One region of the Rhodomicrobium sp. genome, then DNA from elsewhere that is predicted to be linked to it. Evidence: riboswitches for the same ligand, from Rfam matches in the RefSeq annotation. Region 1 holds a riboswitch; each other region holds the start of a gene.
What was found. A riboswitch is a leader RNA that binds a small molecule or an ion and turns the genes downstream of it on or off. The one in region 1 is predicted to bind cobalamin.

Region 1 (6,428 bases):
CGAAGCGTTTCGTCTGCTCCGAGGTCGCCACGCAGGTCAGATCGAGGTCTTCCGTCTTCAGCCGCTCCGCGAGGAGTTCGATGAAGGCGGAAGCCGTGGAGCCCGTGCCGAGGCCGAGCACCATGCCCGGTTCGACGAATTTAAGCGCTTCGGCTGCTGCCTGGCGCTTCAAGGTTTGAATGTCGGTCAATCCGAAAGTCCCCCAAGATACATGTATTTCAGTTCGAGAAATTCCTCGACGCCATGGCGTGAGCCTTCGCGACCGAGGCCAGATTCCTTGACGCCGCCGAACGGCGCGACTTCTGTCGAGATAATGCCTTCGTTGACGCCGACAATGCCGAATTCAAGGCGCTCCGTCACGCGCCATACGCGGGCGACGTCGCGGGAATAGAAATAAGCCGCGAGCCCATAAGGCGTGCCGTTGGCGAACGCGATGGCCTCGTCCTCGGTCTTGAAGCGGAACAGCGGCGCGACCGGACCGAAGGTTTCTTCCGTGGCGACGCGCATGTCGGGCGTGGCGTCCACGAGCACCGTCGGCTCGAAGAAGGTGCGGCCGAGCGCGTGACGCTTGCCGCCGACAAGGAGCCGAGCGCCCTTCGCGAGCGCGTCCGCGACGTGCTCTTCCACTTTTTTCAGGCCGGCTTCATTGATGAGCGGCCCTTGCTCGACGCCTGCCTGCAATCCGTCGCCGACCTTGAGCGCGGCCACACGCGCGGCGAGCCTGGCGGCGAAGGCATCATAGACGCCGTCCTGCACGAGGATGCGGTTCGCGCAGACGCAGGTCTGCCCCATGTTGCGGAATTTCGAGATAACAGCGCCTTCCACGGCCTTGTCGAGATCCGCGTCGTCGAAGACGATGAAGGGCGCATTGCCGCCAAGTTCGAGCGAAACCTTCTTCACCGTATCCGCCGACTGGCGCATGAGCAGCTTGCCGACGCGCGTGGAGCCGGTGAAGGTGATCGCGCGCACAAGCGGGTTCGCAGTCAGTTCGCTGCCGATGGCCTCCGCATCGCCCGTTACGATATTGATGACGCCGGGCGGAAAGCCTGCCTGCTCGGCGAGCGCGCCGAGAGCCAGCGCCGTCAGCGGCGTGTCAGGCGCGGGTTTCACAACCACGGTGCAGCCCACAGCAAGCGCGGGCGCAACCTTGCGCGTGATCATTGCGAAGGGGAAATTCCAGGGCGTGATCGCGCCGACGACGCCAACAGGTTGTTTCATGACGATGACGCGGCCGCCCTTGCGCGGCGTCGGAACGATCTCGCCATGAATGCGCTTGGCCTCTTCCGCGAAAAATTCGACGAAAGCCGCGCCATAAGCGACTTCGCCACGCGATTCCGGCAGCGGTTTTCCCATCTCCACGGTCATGAGGCGCGCCAGCGATTCCGCGTGGGCCAATTGAAGGTTGTGCCAGCGTTTGAGGATCGCCGCGCGCTCCTTGGCAAGCAGCCCGCTCCAGGCCGGAAAAGCCTTGTGCGCGGCCTCGATGGCCTCGCGGGTTTCTACGCGCCCGAAGTTCGGCACGCGCGCGAGGAACGCGCCGGTTGCGGGATTGACGACAGGGAGTGCCGGTTCGCCCCGCCATTCGCCTCCAATCAGACAGCGATCACGGAGCAGTGTCTTGAAAATCTGGTCCATGACTCCTCTTTCAGCGGGTCAGACATAATGCCGCGCCGCTGTAAATACTACAAGCGCCACCGGATTATGGCACCTGTTCCCAAAAAGCCACAAACTCTTAACGAATCAGCGCTCAATCACAGGATGCATTTGATATTCCCTGCAACCGAATATTAATGTGAGCGAAGAGCCCTGCGAGACAAGTCGCAGGCAGGAACGACGGAGCCCCCAATGACGAGCGTCTTATCACCGGTCCTGTCAGAAAGCACTCCCAATTCTCAAGCGCAGCCCGCCGAGAGCGCGGATTTCGCATTTCTTTCTCAACAAGATAGCCGTGAATATCTCGCCGACATGCTGAAGGAACTCAGCCTGATCGCCGGTCATGCCGATCTCGACCGCGCGCGCGAACTGATCGAAGCGGCTCTTGCCGAGATCGAGCCGCAACATTCCTGACAGACGCGAACAACCGCCGCGTGTTGATCGGCGGCGGAAAGAAGACTTGAAACCGGGCCTTTGAGCTATCCCTTCAAGCGTCATGCCGCAAATCGCGTGTGGCATGACGCGGTATGTTTCCTGTGCCGGTCTGCTTTTCTGCGTCAGATAAAGGCGCATTGGCACAGGCCCATTGCGGTGCGTTGCGCGAACCGCGCCTGAGCCGTCCGATGGCGCCCGCTGAGGCGGCGACCTCCGCGTTGGAGGCGTAAAGGCATCGTTCGGCGACCATGCCTCAGCGGGTGAGGCCCAGCATTGCCTCGATGTCTATGTGGCGGGCAAGGTGTGCGGCAAGGCGGTCGAGCGTGTCGTCTATGGCGGTTTCGTAGGAAAGCGCCGCAGGCTTGCCACCGAGCCGCGCCAGCCACGCGGCGCGCTGACGGTCGTCCGCGAACAGGCCGTGGACATAGGTGCCCATCACGCACCCGTCCGCCGACACCGCTCCATCGGGCCTGCACGATCCGTCCTCGTGGACAAGAACAAGCGGGCGCGCGGTGTCCGATCCGAAGGTGCGGCCGATGTGGATCTCGTAACCCGAGAACGGCACGCCGTCGGCCGCTGTCCGGCCCGTTACCGCCGCAAGCCGCTTGTCGCCCGAAAGCTCCGTCTCGACATCGAGCAGGCCGAGCCCCGGCACCCCGCCCGGCCGTCCCTCGATGCCCGCCGGATCGGCCACCCAGCGCCCAAGCATTTGATAGCCGCCGCAAAGGCCGAGCACGCGCCCGCCGCGCCGGACATGGGCGAGGATGTCCGCTTCCCAGCCGAGCGCACGCAGCGCGGAGAGATCCGCAATGGTGGCCTTCGAGCCCGGCAGGATGACAAGATCCGCGTCGGCGGGAAGCGGTTCGCCATGGGCCAGCGTCACGAGATCGACGTCCGGCTCAAGCCGCAGCGGATCGAGATCGTCAAAATTTGCGATGTGCGGAAGCACCGGCACCGCGACCCTCACGCGCTGGCCGGTCTTCGCGCCTTCGCGCACCCAGTCGCGGCTGAAGCCGTCTTCAGGCGGCAGGGCATGCGCGTCCGCAAACCACGGGACGAGGCCGAGCGACGCCCAGCCGGTTCGTTCCGCGATGAACCGCATGCCCTCCGCGAAGAGCCCCGCATCGCCGCGCATCTTGTTGACGATGAAGCCACGGATCATGGCGGCATCTTCGGCGTCGAGCACCGCGCTCGTGCCGACGAGGCTCGCGATCACCCCGCCCCGGTCGATGTCGCCGACGAGCACCACGGGCACGTCCGCCGCCCGCGCGAAACCCATATTCGCGATGTCGTTCGCGCGAAGGTTCACCTCGGATGGCGAGCCAGCGCCCTCCACCAGCACGAGGTCGCATTCGCCTTTCAGCCGCGCGAAGCTTTCAAGCACGGCGGGCATCAGCGCTGCCTTCCGCGACTGATAATCGCGTGCCTCGGCCTTGCCCCACACATGCCCTTGCACGACGATCTGCGCGCCGGTCTCGCTCTGCGGCTTCAGGAGCACTGGATTCATGTGAACGCTGGGCGGCACGCGCGCGGCGCGGGCCTGAAGCATCTGCGCGCGGCCGATCTCGCCGCCATCGGCCGTGACGCCCGCATTGGTCGACATGTTCTGTGGCTTGAACGGACGCACGGAAAGCCCCCGATCCGCGAACAGACGGCACAACCCCGCCACGATCAGCGACTTGCCGACATCCGAGCCGGTTCCCTGAAACATCAGTGCGCGGGCCGTCCTGTCGCCCAGCCGTCTCTCGTCGTCGCGAATACGTGTCATGCCCGGTGTCGATCCTTCTTCAGCGCGAAATCTCTACACCGCCCCGGCGCCGGATAAAGCGCCCGCCGATTGACTTCGCGTCACGGGCGTATCACAAATCGAGACAGCCGACGGTCCCTTCGGGGACGAAAAGGGAATACCGGGCGCACCACATCGTGCGAAGCCGGAGCTGCCCCCGCAACTGTGAGCGGCGAGCCTGCGCCAATTGCCACTGGAACCTGTTCCGGGAAGGCGGCACGGGCCGTGACCCGCGAGCCAGGAGACCTGCCGTCGCCTGCCGGATCGCGTTGCCGCGTTCCCTTGAAGCGCCGTTCCGGGCGGGGTGTCCCGGAGCGCAAGGTCCGACGGGAGGAGTGCAGGTCCGCCCGCCGCACGCGCCGGACGGCTCGCCGTCCGCTCCCCGGAATGAAGCATGGAGCCGCCCTCGACCTGTAAAGCCCCGCCAGCGCCCCGCGCCACCGTCTTCGTGTGCGTGCTTTGTGGACGCGACCCCGCCGACAAGGCCGCGCCTCCCGCAGGCCGCGCGCTCTACGAAGCGCTCGCCGCCGAGCGCGAAGCCAGCGCTGACACGCGCTTCCATATAGAACCGGCGCAATGCCTGTCGAACTGCAATCGCGGCCTCACCGTCGCCATCGCCGGGCCGGATCGCTGGACCTACATGTTCGGCGAACTGACGATCGAGGACGCGCCGAGCATTTATCGCGGCTGTGCAGCAAACGCCGAAACCGAAGACGGCCTCGTGCCGTGGAACGAGCGCCCCGCCTGCTTCCGCCGCGCGCTCATCGCGCGCGTGCCGCCGCTTCCTGAAAGGAGCCTCTGATGTCTCTCGCGAAAGTCCCCGTCACCATCATCACCGGCTTCCTGGGCGCGGGCAAGACGAGCCTTGTCCGTCATCTGATCGAAACCGCGAACGGCCGCCGCCTCGCGGTCCTCGTCAATGAATTCGGCGATGTCGGCATCGATGGCGAGATCCTGAAGGGCTGCGCCGATCCCGCATGCCCCGAAGACGCTATCGTCGAACTGACGAACGGCTGCCTTTGCTGCACCGTCGCGGACGAATTCGTGCCGACGATGACGGCGCTCCTGAACCGCAAGGAGCCGCCCGAACACATTCTCATAGAAACATCCGGCCTCGCGCTGCCGAAGCCGCTGCTGAAGGCGTTCGACTGGCCCGACCTGAAGACGCGCATCACCGTCGACGGCGTGATCGCGGTCGCGGACGCCGAGGCCGTGGCGGATGGCCGTTTCGCGCCGGACCCTGAGCTTGTGGCGAGACAGCGCGCGGGCGACACCAGCATCGACCACGACACGCCGCTCGGCGAAGTGTTCGAGGATCAGGTGGCCTGCGCCGATCTCGTGATCCTGAACAAGGCCGATCTCGTCGACGAGGCGCGGCTTGCCGTGGCGCGCGAAGCGGTGCTGGCGGAATCGCCGCGCCCCATCCCCGTGATCGGGGCAACCGAGGGGCGCGTCGATCCGCGCGTCGTGCTGGGGCTTGGCGCGGCTGCGGAAGACGACCTCGACGCGCGCCCGACGCATCACGATCATGGCGAGCCGCACGACCATGACGATTTCGAAACGGTCGCGGTCACGCTGCCGGAGCAGACATCGCAGGCCGACATCGTGGCGAAGGTCGAGGCAGCGGCCCGTGCGTACAACATCCTTCGCGTAAAAGGCTATATCGCCATCGCGGGCAAGCCGATGCGGCTTCTCGTGCAAGGCGTCGGAACCCGCGTTCGCGCGCAGTTCGACCGGCCATGGCGCGCGAGTGAGGAGCGCGTCTCGCGGCTCGTCGTCATCGGCGAAAAGGGCTTCGACGGGCAGGCGGTTGCGGCGGCGCTCGGGGCCTGACGCATGCACATTCTTTTCCGTGAACGGCACGGCCTCGAAGAGGCGGCGGTGGCGGAAGACCTCGGCCAGACGCCCGCCGACCTGGCGGTGCTTTCCTTCGCGGACAGCGACCTCGCAGCCTTCGCGGCGGGCTGGCGTGCGGGCGCGGATCTCCCGACGCTGCGCCTCGCCAACCTCGCGCGGCTGAGGCATCCGCTTTCGGTCGATCTTTACATCGAGAAGACGCTCACGGGCGCGCGGGCCGTTCTTGTCCGCTTGCTCGGCGGCATCGACTATTGGCGTTACGGTGTCGAGCAGCTTCGCGCGCTGGCGGAAGCGAAGGGCACCGCGCTGGCGTTCGTTTCGGGCGACGGGCGCGTCGATCCGCGTCTCGACGAGGCATCGACGGTGCCGGTCGCCATGCTGCGGCGTTTGCAGGCGCTGTGCGATCAGGGCGGCGCGCAGGCAGCGCAGGCCGCCCTCGCTGAACTTGCGCGCGCGGCCGGGTTCGATACGGAAACGACGGATGATGCGCACCCGCTTCCGCGCCACGGCTTCCTTGCGGGCGATCCCGCGATCTGCCCCCTCGCGCCGCCACGCGAAGGCGATGCGCCGCGCGCGCTCATCGTCTTTTACCGCGCGGCACTCGCCGCCGCCGACACCGCGCCCATTGAAGCGCTGCTCGATGCTCTTTCTACGCGCGGCTTCGATCCAGCCGCCGTCTTCGTCGCGAGCCTCAAAG
Region 2 (6,428 bases), on a different contig from region 1:
GCGGTGGGGGTCCAATGTGCGTTCATGTCTCTTCTCCCTCGTTTGATGGAAATCAGGCCGCCGCCTTGCGCGCGCCGAGCCGTGCGCGCTTCGCCGCAAGCCGCTCCTCGTCGCAGATCGGGCAGAACTTGTGCTCGCCTGCGATGTAGCCGTGCGTCGGGCAGATCGAGAATGTCGGCGTCACGGTGATGTAAGGGATGCGGAAGTTTTCGAGCGCGCGGCGCACGAGCTTCTTGCAGGCTTCCACCGAAGAGATGCGCTCGCCCATGTAGAGATGCAGCACGGTGCCGCCCGTGTATTTCTGCTGAAGCGGCTCCTGCCGGGCCAACGCGTCGAACGGATCGTCGGTGAACCCGACAGGCAACTGGCTGGAGTTGGTGTAATACGGCGTCTCGTCCGTGCCCGCCTGAAGGATACCTGCGAAACGCTTCTTGTCCTCGCGCGCAAAGCGATAGGTCGTGCCCTCGGCGGGCGTCGCTTCGAGGTTATAGAGGTGGCCGGTTTCTTCCTGAAACGCCACCATCTTCGCCCGAACGTGATCGAGGAAACGCAGCGCGAAGGCGTGGCCCCACGGCGTCGAGATATCTTCGGCGTCGTCGGTAAAATTGCGGATCATCTCGTTGAGGCCGTTCACGCCGAGCGTCGAGAAATGATTGCGCAGCGTGCCGAGATAGCGCTTCGTGTACGGGAACAGCCCCGCATCCATGTGACGCTGGATGATCTTGCGCTTGATTTCCAGGCTGTTGCGGCCGATGTCGAGCAGTTCGTCGAGCCGCGCGAACAAGGCCGCTTCGTCGCCCTTGTGGAGGAAGCCGAGCCGCGCGCAGTTCACGGTGACCACGCCGACCGAGCCCGTCTGCTCCGCCGAGCCGAACAACCCGTTGCCGCGCTTCAGAAGCTCCGTCAGGTCGAGCTGCAGGCGGCAGCACATGGACCGCACCATGTTCGGCTTCAGTTCCGAGTTCACGAAATTCTGGAAATAGGGCAGGCCGTATTTCGCGGTCATCTCGAACAGGCGCGTCGCGTTTTCGCTCTCCCACGGGAAATCCGGTGTGATGTTGTAGGTCGGGATCGGGAAGGTGAACACCCGGCCTTTCGCGTCGCCCGCAGTCATGACTTCCATGTAAGCGCGGTTGATCATGTCCATTTCGGGCTGGAGATCGCCATAGGTGAAGTCCACCTCCTTGCCGCCGATCATCGGAACCTGCTCGCGGAGGTCTTCCGGGCAGGTCCAGTCGAAGGTCAGGTTCGTGAAAGGCGTCTGCGTGCCCCAGCGTGACGGCACGTTGAGGTTATAGATCAGTTCCTGAATGCACTGGCGTACCTCGCCGTACGGCAATCTGTCCTTGCGGATGAAAGGCGCCATGTAGGTGTCGAACGATGAGAACGCCTGCGCGCCCGCCCATTCGTTCTGAAGCGTGCCAAGGAAGTTCACGATCTGTCCGACAGCACTCGACAGGTGCTTCGGCGGCGCGGCCTCGACCTTGCCCGGCACGCCGTTCAGCCCTTCCTGCAACAGCGTCCGCAGCGACCAGCCCGCGCAATAGCCCGCCAGCATGTCGAGATCGTGGATGTGGATGTCGCCGTCGCGATGCGCGCGGCCCACTTCCGGCGGGTAGACGTGGCTGAGCCAGTAATTTGCCACCACCTTGCCGGAGACGTTCAGGATCAGGCCGCCGAGCGAATAGCCCTGATTGGCGTTCGCGTTCACGCGCCAGTCCGCGCGCTCCAGATATTCGTTGATCGAGCTTTCGACGTCGATGGCGGCGTGGCGGTCGGCGCGAAGCCGTGCGCGCTGCTCGCGATAGACGATGTAGGCGCGGGCCGTCGCGAAGTGGTTCGCGGAGATGAGCACCTGTTCGACGATGTCCTGAATTTCCTCGATGTGCGGCGACCGGTCCGCGAAGCGATGCGCGATCACCTTCACCGCCTGAATGGCGAGAAGATGCGCCTCGGTGGCGTCGAAATCGCCGGTGGCGCGGCCCGCACGCTCGACCGCGGAGCGGATCTTCGCCGCGTCGAACGGCGCGAGCGCGCCCGAGCGCTTCACGATGCTGAGCGGCAGGCGGGCGGCGGAAATTACCGCCGTGGAGTCAGGACTGGAAGACAAGTGAACCCCCGTTGGATCATGGGGGCGGGGCCGACAGACGCGCGAACGAAACCGGCTTCACCGGTCGCGGCACGGCCTGCGGACACCCCGCCCGAGGACGTTATTCCGATGTCGCGGCAGGTCTCCTGGCTCGCGGGTCAATGCTTCCGTCTGGCCTTCCCGGTGATTTCGCACCAGTGACGCGATCGACGGCGGCTCGCCGCTTACAGTTGCGGGGGCAGCGCCGGACTTGCACCGGCTTCCCTCTTGGCTCCCGAATCTTGCGCTATCGGGGGACCGTGACCCCCACATCTAGGGGGCTGAGTCGCGCGACCTCGCAATGAGTGATTCGGTGTGCGCACGGAAAGATGTGAACAGCGGGGACGAAAGGAAAAAAAGCTTGCCGGCCTGCGGCAGGCAACCGGAGACGACGTTCGCAACTTTCGCAGATTCGCGGCTCTCCCTTCGCAAACATCCACATTTTCAGTCCTTACCGCGTTCTTTCTCTTGCGGATATTGTGAAGCCCGAAATGAAAGCGGGCGCCCGAATGCAAACCTTGATTGACGACGACGCCTCCGAGGCGGCGACCACCTTTGTGGAGATGGTCTTCCCCGAACAGGCGAACCATTACGGCACGCTGTTCGGCGGCAATGCGCTGAACCTCATGGGCAAAGCCGCCTTCGTCGCGGCCACGCGGCGCGCGCGCCGCGCCGTGGTGATGGCGACATCCGACAAGGTGGAATTCCACGTGCCCGTCAAGGTGGGCGAACTCGTCGAACTGTCCGCCCGCGTCGTGCGCGTAGGCCGCGCATCCATGACCGTCGAAGTCTCGATGATGGCCGAAAAGCTGCTTTCGGGCGAGCGTCGCCTCGCCGTGCGCGGCTCGTTCGAGATGGTCGCCGTCGACGAAGCAGGCCGCCCCACAGCGTTTCGCCCCTGATTTCAAAATACAATTTCCTAGCCGCCGCTGCCCAAGAGAGGAACCTGCCCCGTGAAGTCGCATACCGTTCGCACATACAAATCCGCCGAGCCTTTGCCCCGCGCCGAACAACTCGCCTGGAAGATCGCCGAAGTCGCCGCCGACCCGGTCGCGGTCGACCCTGCCGTGGTCGAGATGATCGGCAACCGCATCATCGACAACGCCGCCGTTGCCGCCGCTTCGCTCGCACGCCGCCCGGTGGCTAACGCCCGCAATCAGGCGCTCTCGCATCCCTTCAAGCCCGGCGCGGCCGTGTTCGGCATCGCCTCGCATCGCCGCTTCTCGCCGGAATGGGCCGCGTGGGCCAACGGCGTCGCCGTGCGTGAACTCGACTTCCACGATACGTTCCTCGCCGCCGACTATTCGCATCCCGGCGACAATATCCCGCCGATCCTTGCCGTCGCCCAGCATTGCGGGCTTTCCGGCGAAGCGCTCGTGCGCGGCCTCGCGGCGGGCTACGAAATTCAGGTCAATCTCGTAAAAGGCATTTGCCTGCATGAGCACAAGATCGACCATATCGCCCATCTCGGACCCTCGGCTGCGGCAGGCATCGGCGCGGCGCTGGGGCTTCCGGTGGAGACGATCTGGCAGGCTGTGCAGCAGGCACTGCATGTGACGACGACGACGCGCCAGTCGCGCAAGGGCGAGATTTCGAGCTGGAAGGCTTACGCGCCCGCTTTCGCCGGCAAGATGGCGGTCGAGGCGGTGGATCGAGCCATGCGCGGCGAAGGCGCGCCGTCGCCCGCATGGGAAGGCGAGGACGGTTTCATCGCATGGCTGCTTTCCGGCCCCAAGGTGGAATACTCCGTGCCGTTGCCTGAGAAAGGCGAGCCGAAGCGCGCCATCCTCGACACCTACACCAAGGAATATTCGGCGGAATATCAGAGCCAGGCGCTCATCGACCTCGCGCGGCGGATGCGCGAGAAGATCGGCAATCTCGCGACCATCGAAAACATCGTGATCCACACGAGCCATCACACCCATTACGTGATCGGCACGGGTGCGAACGACCCGCAGAAGATGGACCCGAATGCGAGCCGCGAAACGCTCGACCATTCCATCATGTACATCTTCGCGGTCGCGCTGGAAGACGGCGGCTGGCACCACGTGCATTCCTATGCGCCGGAGCGCGCGAAGCGGCCCGAAACCGTTGCCTTGTGGCACAAGATTTCGACCGTCGAAGATGCGGAGTGGACGCGCCGCTATCATAGCCGCGACCCGAAGGAAAAGGCGTTCGGCGGCCGCGTCGTCGTCACCCTGCGTGACGGTCGCGTGATCGAGGACGAGCTTGCCATCGCCGACGCCAACCCGCTCGGCGCGCGCCCCTTCGCCCGCCCGCAATACATCGAGAAGTTTCTCACGCTTTCGGAAGGCATCGTCTCACCCGCCGAGCAACAGCGCTTTCTCGAAACCGTGGACCGGCTCGAACGGCTGCGCGGCGAAGAGCTTCTGGGACTGAATTTCACCGTCGATCCCGTCGCGCTTGGCGCGGAGCGGGCGACCGGCCTTTTCGAATGGAACGGCACATCGCGCGAGACGGGCCGTTCAGCCGTTGTCGGCGCTTAGGGAGGACAGCATGCTACAGGACGCAACGAAGGCCGCCGGGCCGAAGCCGAAGAAGTCGGTCGCGCTTTCCGGCATCATCGCGGGCAACACGGCGCTTTGCACCGTGGGCCGCACCGGTAACGACCTCCATTACCGCGGCTACGACATTCTCGACGTGGCCGAGACCTGCGAATTCGAGGAGATCGCGCATCTCCTCATTCACGGGGCGCTGCCGACGCCGACGGAGCTTCACGCTTACAAGACGAAGCTGAAGGCGCTGCGCGGCCTTCCTTCGGCGGTCCGCGTCGCGCTCGAAGCGCTGCCGGCCGCCTCGCATCCCATGGACGTACTCAGATCGGGCGTGTCCGCGCTCGGCTGCGTGCTGCCGGAGCCGGTCGACCACAACCATCCAGCTGCGCGCGATGTGGCCGACCGGCTCCTGGCTTCGCTGGGTTCCATGCTGCTCTACTGGCATCACTTCGCGCATAATGGCCGCCGCATCGAGGTGCACACCGACGACGATTCCATCGGCGGGCACTTCCTGCACCTGCTGCATGGCGAACGCCCGCGCGAAAGCCACGTCCGCGCGATGCACACCTCGCTGATTCTCTACGCCGAGCATGAGTTCAACGCGTCCACCTTCACCGCACGCTCCATCGCGAGCACGGGATCGGATCTGTATTCCGCGGTGACGGGCGCGATCGGCGCGCTGCGCGGGCCGAAGCATGGCGGGGCGAACGAGGCGGCCTTCGAGATCCAGAAGCGTTACAATTCAGCCGAAGAGGCGGAAGCCGATATCCGCCGCCGCGTCGAGGCTAAAGAGGTCGTGATCGGCTTCGGCCATCCCGTCTATACGGTCGCCGACCCGCGCAACAAGGTCATCAAGGAAGTCGCCCGCCGCCTGTCGCACGAGGTCGGCGCAACGAAAATGTTCGAGATCGCCGCGCGCATCGAAAGCGTGATGGCGGAGACGAAGAAGATGTTCCCGAACCTCGACTGGTTCAGCGCCGTGTCCTATCACCAGATGGGCGTTCCGACCGCGATGTTCACGCCGCTTTTTGTCATCGCACGCACGAGCGGCTGGGCGGCGCATATCATCGAGCAGCGGCAGGATAACAAGATCATTCGTCCATCCGCGAATTATGTCGGCCCGGAAAACGTGGCGTTCGTGCCGCTGGAAGATCGCGGGCGCACGCCTGCACCGTCTTCCGCGCGTGCGGCGTAGGGAGCGGACATGCCTTATCTCAACGGTTTCGACCTGCCCGACCAGACGGCGGGCTTCCGCTTCCGCGAGCTGCTGGAGCGTCGGGGCATCCTGAAACTCCCCGGCGCGCATAACGGCATGGCGGCGCTTCAGGCAAAGGCGGCTGGCTTCGACGCGCTGTATCTCTCAGGCGCGGCGATGACCGCGTCCATGGGGCTGCCCGATCTCGGCATCATCACGGTGGATGAGGTCGCGTTCTTCATCCGCCAGATCGCGCGGGCGAGCGGCCTGCCGCTGCTCGTCGATGGCGACACGGGCTATGGCGAGGCGCTGAACGTCATGCATATGGTTCGCACCTTCGAGGATGCGGGCGCGGGCGCTGTGCATATCGAGGATCAGCTCCTCCCGAAGAAATGCGGGCACCTCAACGACAAGAAGCTGGCGGACGCCCGCGACATGGCCGCGAAGGTGGCCGCCGCAGCAAAGGCGCGCCGCCATCTCGTCATCGTGGCGCGCACCGATGCCGCCGCGAGCGAGGGGATCGACGCGGCGGTGGCGCGTGCCCGGCTTTACGTCGAGGCGGGCGCGGACGCGATCTTCCCCGAGGCGC
Region 3 (6,428 bases), on a different contig from region 1:
AATCTACGCGGCGGCCGAGCCGGGCCATACCCTTCTCATCGACGACGGCAAGCTTCACATGCGCGTTCTCGAAGCGCGCCCGGGGCGCATCGTCGCCGAAGCGATCACCGCCGGCGTGCTGTCGAGCCGCAAGGGCGTGAACCTGCCCGACGCCATCCTGCCGCTCGCATCGATGACGCCCAAGGACCGCAAGGATTGCGAAGCGGCTCTCGAAGCGGGCGTGGACTGGATCGCCATTTCCTTCGTTCAGCGTGTCCATGACGTGCGCGACGTGCGCGCCATCGTGGGTGATCGCGCAGCCATCATGGCGAAGATCGAGCGCCGCTCCGCCATCGCCGAAATCGACGACATCCTGCGCGAGAGCGACGGCGTGATGGTCGCACGCGGCGACCTCGGGGTGGAGATGCCGCTTGAACAGGTGCCGGGACTTCAGAAGCAGCTCTTGCGCGCGGGGCGCGATCTCGGCAAGCCGGTCGTCGTCGCAACGCAGATGCTCGAAAGCATGACGTCGTCTCCCGTCCCCACGCGCGCCGAGGTTTCCGACGTCGCGACCGCCGTTTTCGAAGGCGCTGACGCCGTGATGCTGTCCGCTGAATCCGCGACCGGCGCCTACCCGGTCGAGGCCGTGGCCACCATGGACCGCGTTGCGCGCGAAGTGGAAAAGGATGTGAATTACGAAAGCATCCTGCATTTTCGCGGGACCCCGTCCGACAAGACCGCCGCCGACGCCATCAGCGCGGCCGCTGCGTCCATTGCGGAGACGCTGAAGCTGAAGGCGATTTTCTGTTACACCGCGACGGGCAAGACAGGCCTTCGCGTCGCACGGCAGCGACCGGCCCAGCCGATCGTTGTGCTAACGCCCGTGATCGAAACCGCGCGGAGGCTCAACCTCGTCTGGGGGCTGCACTGCGTGCAGACGTCAGACCCCGCAAACACGGGCGAGATGGTGCGCGGTGCCGAGGAAGTTGCGCGCGGATCCGGCTATGCCGACGACGGCGACCGCGTCATCGTCTGCGCGGGCGTGCCGTTCAAGCGGCCCGGCAGCACGAACATGCTTCGCATCTTCACCATCGGCGAAGACAGCGGCAGACCGCACTGAAAAAGTGCGGCACCTGCATGCCCGCCGCCGGTCAGACAGCGGGCATCGCAACGTCAGAGCACCGTAAGCTTCTGCAGGTTCACGAGTTCGGCGATCCCCTTCTTCGCGAGCGCGGTCAGCTCGGCCATGCGTTCCTCGGAGAACGCGCCCTTCTCCGCCGTCGCCTGAATTTCGACGATCTGCCCCTTGCCGGTGAAGACGAAATTCGCGTCCGCCTCCGCATCCGAATCCTCGGGATAATCGAGATCGAGAACCGCTTCCCCCTTGTAGATGCCGCAGGAGACCGCCGCGACGTTGTCTTTCATGGGCTCGCCGCGCAGCATGTCGCGTGCGCGCATCCACTGGAAGCAATCATGCAGCGCGACCCAGGCGCCGGTGATCGACGCGGTGCGCGTGCCGCCGTCCGCCTGCAAGACGTCGCAGTCGACCATGATCTGGCGTTCGCCGAGCGCCTGAAGATCGACCACGGCGCGGAGCGACCGCCCGATCAGACGCTGGATTTCCTGGCTGCGGCCGGACTGATGGCCGGTCGTCGCCTCGCGGCGCGTGCGGTCGGAGGTTGCGCGCGGCAGCATGCCGTATTCGGCCGTGATCCAGCCCCGTCCCTGCCCTTTCAGCCACGGCGGCACGCGGTCTTCGAGGCTCGCCGTGCAAAGCACATGCGTGTTGCCGAACTTGATGAGGCACGATCCTTCCGCGTGATGCGAAAAGGCGCGCTGGAAACTCACGGGGCGAAGGTCGCCGGCCTGCCGTTTCGAGGGGCGCATGCAATTTCTTTCTTTTCGGGCGCGCTGCTTGCGCGAGGCCCTTTTATAAGTCTCACCTTACCGCAGCCGGACGGTTTATTCCGGCTCGATTGTGAAGTTGGGCATCCTTTTCGAACGCCGTAGCGGACAGTAGGCCAGCGTTTTTCGGGTATCAACGGCTTTTGGCCGCCCCCGCGTCGCTTTGATCCTTCGCCAAATGCCGCAGACGCACGCCAAGGCTGAAAGGGAGCGAAGTTGCTCGGTTCGCGGTTCTTGTCCCGTAAGTGCTCATAATGTCCCTTTATCTTTGCGGATCGAAAAGGCCGACGACGAAGCTGTCGACCGTGCGTGCGACTGCCTCCTGAACGGCGGTCCAATCCTCGAAATGGTCCATGCTGAAGGAGTACTCGATATCGATTGCCCGATGTGTCGGCGAGTTCATGTAAGCTGTGCAGCTTGGGGAGGGGTCATCGGGCCAGCAATGGGCGAAGTGCAGATATGCGCCCTCCGGCGATTTGCGGATGTAATAGAGTTCCCGCTTGCCGTTGGGTAAGCGCTCTTCGTAGACCTCCTCGAAGGGGACGTGCCCTTCGAGCTTGGTGTAGGTGAAGTCGGGGTCCTTCGCGAGGCGCTGCATGTCGCCTTGCAGTCCAAGCCAGCCTACATGGGCTGCGCCCAACAGGTATAAGCCTTCATTTCTGATCAGCAGGAGGATCCCTCCATTGCAGTAGCCGGAGCATTCTCTCCGTTCGCGATTGGCGGGATTGAGCGAGCCTGTCATCTCCGGATACCAGACCGTGAAAAACGTCCCGTATTTGTGCACGGGTCTCGAGGCTTTCCCGACGAACTCATAAGGAATTCGGAGGTATAGAATAGGAGCGTTTGGGTAGGTGCCGTTATAGAGAAGGTAATCCGATTTTCCGCGCTGGGTCTGAAGCGGGAAATTTTTCGCCGGGTTTTGCGGGCCGACGCGATCCGCTTCGATCTCGATCGGAAAGAGCAGCCTGTGGAGCGACGGCGGCAGCGTGTCGGTGTCGACGCGCGACAGCGACCATGCCGCTATGGCCGCCAAAAGGAACAGGGCGAGTTTTTTCATAGGTCCCCACGAATGAAATATAAAATTAACTATTTTTTTAACCATAGTCCCATGCGAAGGTCATCCCCGGCGTTTGCCGGGGATCGTTAATACCTTCCTTTTTGACGCTTACACCGCGTCCCGTGCTTTGGTAAGCGCGGGCCTCAGACCGTTCAAGCTGCCTCTCCGATGGCGGGTGGAAGCGGGCTTCATCAGCCGCAGCATTCACGGATCGGAATTGTTGAGGAAGCGATCCATCCGATGCATGCGCTCGTGCAGAATCTTTACCGTGCCGATGTCGCCATTCGTCGGCCTACTTTCGAACGGTCAAACAATTTCTTTTCTACCCGCTCTTCCGGCGTTCGTTAACAGGCGCGCAATTTGCGCCAGCGCCGTCAATCGTCCTGAGCACTTCCGAAACGCGTCTTTTGCTTCCGAGTTTTCGGCCCACGAGCGAGGCGCAGCGGCGCCGCACAAAGCCGCGTCTAGCCGAACCACCACCACCAGTTCACGACGAGCACGAAGGTGACAAGGATCAGCGCGAGGATGATCAGCGTCTGGATATGAGCGGCGACCCAGTTGCGCCATGTCTCCGGCGCTTCGCCCGCCTCCTGCCCCATCGAGCCGAGGATCAGAAGCCCGAGAACCCCGAGAATGTAAATTCCCGCCGGATATTGTTTGCATTGCCCGCAGGACCAGCTGTCGAGCCACATCAGCCCGATAAGCGTGCCCGCGACCAGAAATGTGATGAAAGCCAGCACGCCGAGGCTGATGATAATTACAAAACGCGTGATATCAGCACACGTCATGCCTCCCACTCCCTTTGACGCAACGGTACTCTCGGTCTCAGCGCCTGCCATGCCCAGCGCCTCCCTCCACGCAACGAGACGATTTTCGTAAAAATAGCAGGGCAGCGTTAATCATGCGTTTCATGCGGATCGCGCAAGCGGCAGCGGGCGCCGCTGGCACTACGGCTAGTCGCCCCAACTGTTGCTGCTTGAAGAGCTTGTGGCCGACGCGCCACAGCTTGCGCGGAACATGCCGAATTGCGGCATTTGCGTGATTGCGGCGCAAGCTTCATGCAAGCTATGCCTTAAGCCGATGGTCCTCCGATGAGGATAATAGGGAACGCGGTGAGGGACGACGTCCGTAATCCGCGGCTGCCCCCGCAACTGTAAGCGGCGAGCGATGCGCCAAAGGCCACTGGGAAACCGGGAAGGCGGCGTGGAGTTTTGACCCGTGAGCCAGGAGACCTGCCATCAGCCGTGGTCACGCGCGAACACGTCGGGCGGGGTGTCCTGATGGGGGCTTGGAATCCGCTCAACGCGGCGTTCCTGACTTTGGTTCGTGGTGACGTGTCACGTTCCACGAGGCCCAATATGCCGGCTCTATACCCGCGCGCCCGCTCCTGTGTCGCTTTCGTCAGCCTTGTCGCATTTGCCGCGAATGCGCAGGCGCAAACCGCCGCCCGTTCCGATACCCTGCCGCCCGTCGTCGTGAAAAAAGACGGGGCCGAAAAGCAGAAGAAGAAAGCCTCCGCTCCGAAGAAAAAGAAGGAGGCGCCGGCCGTTGCGCACGGTGCCGCCGAACCCGCGCCGGATGCCATTCCCGGCGAGCCGTCGAAAGACGTGATCTATTCCGCGAACCGCGTCGCAACCGACATCACCAAGGTCGGCTCCGCGGTGACGGTCATCACGCGCGACGAGATCGAGGCGCAGTCGCGCACCTATGTGCAGGATTACCTCGCGCAGGTGCCGGGCGTTTCCGTGGCGCAGACGGGGCCGGCCAGCACGACGTCATATTTCATTTGGGGCGCGGCTTCCAAATATGTGAAGGTCCAGGTGGATGGATTGGACATCGCCGATCCAACCGGAACGCAGGTCACGACGGCGCTTGAAACTATCCTCGCGACCGATGTCGAGCGCATCGAGGTGCTGAAGGGGTCGCAGAGCTTGCTTTACGGCGGTCAGGCGGTCGGCGGCGTCATAACGATCGACACAGCGCGCCCCGTTCTCGGCGCTTCGATGACGGCTTCCGGCGAAACAGGTTCCTACAACACCCAGCGCGGCACGGCGAGTGCGGCCTACGGTACGGATCGCGGTTATGCGCGTTTCACCGTGCAGAGCGTAAGAAGCGACGGCTATTCCGCTCTGGCGATTGGAAATGAAGACGATGGCTACCGAAACCTGACCTTCAGCGGCACCGGCGAGTACAAGCTTTCCAGCGATGTGAAAGTCTTTTTCGCCGCGCGCGCTCTGGAGGAGAGGCACAGCTACGATAGCACCTACGATAATTGGGATTTGGCGACAGACGGTTGGCCCGGCACGCGGGGTGTAACCAGCCAGCAGGCCGGGCGCGTGGGCACGGAAGTTAAACTTTTCGATGGCGCCTTCGTCAACACGGTTTCGATTCAAGGCATGAAGTTTGATCGCGATCAGTGGGGGTGGTCCGCTGGTTCAGCCGTCAACGACTCCTACACGGGCGATCGCTGGAAGGTCGACTATCTCGGCACGGCGAAAATAACGAAATGGGCGACCGTGACTGCGGGCGCCGACTACATGGAAGAAACCGCTGAGACCGGCGCTTACTCCCAGCACGGAATTGACCTGACGGGTGTATTTGCTCAGCTTTCGGTGGAGCCGCTGAAAGGGCTGACGATTACCGGCGGCGGCCGCAACGATGAACACAGCACCTTCGGTGACTTCCAGACCTACCGATTCACTGCGGCGTACTTCTATGAACCGACTCAGACAAAACTGCGCGCGAGCACCGGCACCGGCTTCCGTGCGCCGAGCCTTTATGAACTCTACGCAAACAACGAGTGGGTTTCCGGGAACACCGAGCTTAAGCCCGAGGAAAGCGAAAGCTGGGACGTAGGTTTCGATCAGTGGTTCGACAACAAGCGCTTTCGTTTAAGCGGTACGTATTTCCAGGTCGACACCACGAACGAAATTGGCGGTGGTTATGACGCCAACTGGAAGTGGGTCTACCAGCAGATCCCCGGCACGACACATCGCGAGGGCGTGGAGTTTTCCGGCGCTGCAGTTGTGAGCCCGTGGCTCACGCTGTCGGCGGGCTACACCTATGTCGATGCAAGGGCGGAGGATGGCTCGCGTCTCGTCCGCATCCCGCGCAGCAGCATCACGCTCGGCGCCGACGCGCTGCTGTTCGACACGGTGAAGGCGAACGTCACCACGCGTTTCGCTCTCGATACGATCGACTCGAGCAATTACCAACTGGAAGACTATGTGCTTTTGAACGCGAAGTTCAGCTACGACATTCGCCCCGGTTTCACCGCTTACGTCCGGGGCGAAAATCTGCTCGACGAGAAGTACGAAACGGTGCGCGGCTACAACACGCCCGGCCTGTCGGTCTATGGCGGCGTCACCTTCAACGTCGACGCCAACACCTATGCGTCGCTGAAATAGGGTCGGCCGCAGCCGACGCGGGGCGGGACGCGTTCCGCAGCGGCGAAGCTGAACGAGCGGCCGAGCCTCTTCGCACCGAT

Region 2: linked by a shared signal. The riboswitch ahead of QM659_RS15940 (ribonucleoside triphosphate reductase) and the one ahead of QM659_RS12075 (DUF1636 family protein) in region 1 are both predicted to bind cobalamin.
Region 3: linked by a shared signal. The riboswitch ahead of QM659_RS07285 (TonB-dependent receptor plug domain-containing protein) and the one ahead of QM659_RS12075 (DUF1636 family protein) in region 1 are both predicted to bind cobalamin.

Annotation. Positions count from the first base shown of each region.
Region 1 covers NZ_JASGFR010000028.1:37,956-44,383, forward strand. Annotated here, with positions in the region: gene rpiA (ribose-5-phosphate isomerase RpiA) at 1-190, opposite strand, end outside; gene QM659_RS12060 (NAD-dependent succinate-semialdehyde dehydrogenase) at 187-1,635, opposite strand; gene QM659_RS12065 (hypothetical protein) at 1,846-2,067, shown strand; gene QM659_RS12070 (cobyric acid synthase) at 2,342-3,856, opposite strand; cobalamin riboswitch at 3,951-4,143, shown strand; gene QM659_RS12075 (DUF1636 family protein) at 4,269-4,676, shown strand; gene cobW (cobalamin biosynthesis protein CobW) at 4,676-5,707, shown strand; gene cobN (cobaltochelatase subunit CobN) at 5,711-6,428, shown strand, end outside.
Region 2 covers NZ_JASGFR010000056.1:2,521-8,948, reverse strand. Annotated here, with positions in the region: gene nrdD (anaerobic ribonucleoside-triphosphate reductase) at 1-26, opposite strand, end outside; gene QM659_RS15940 (ribonucleoside triphosphate reductase) at 53-2,110, opposite strand; cobalamin riboswitch at 2,208-2,406, opposite strand; gene QM659_RS15935 (acyl-CoA thioesterase) at 2,638-3,030, shown strand; gene QM659_RS15930 (MmgE/PrpD family protein) at 3,082-4,635, shown strand; gene prpC (2-methylcitrate synthase) at 4,646-5,839, shown strand; gene prpB (methylisocitrate lyase) at 5,849-6,428, shown strand, end outside.
Region 3 covers NZ_JASGFR010000013.1:54,473-60,900, forward strand. Annotated here, with positions in the region: gene pyk (pyruvate kinase) at 1-1,099, shown strand, start outside; gene rph (ribonuclease PH) at 1,153-1,866, opposite strand; gene QM659_RS07275 (hypothetical protein) at 2,147-2,986, opposite strand; gene QM659_RS07280 (hypothetical protein) at 3,406-3,729, opposite strand; cobalamin riboswitch at 4,006-4,196, shown strand; gene QM659_RS07285 (TonB-dependent receptor plug domain-containing protein) at 4,300-6,348, shown strand.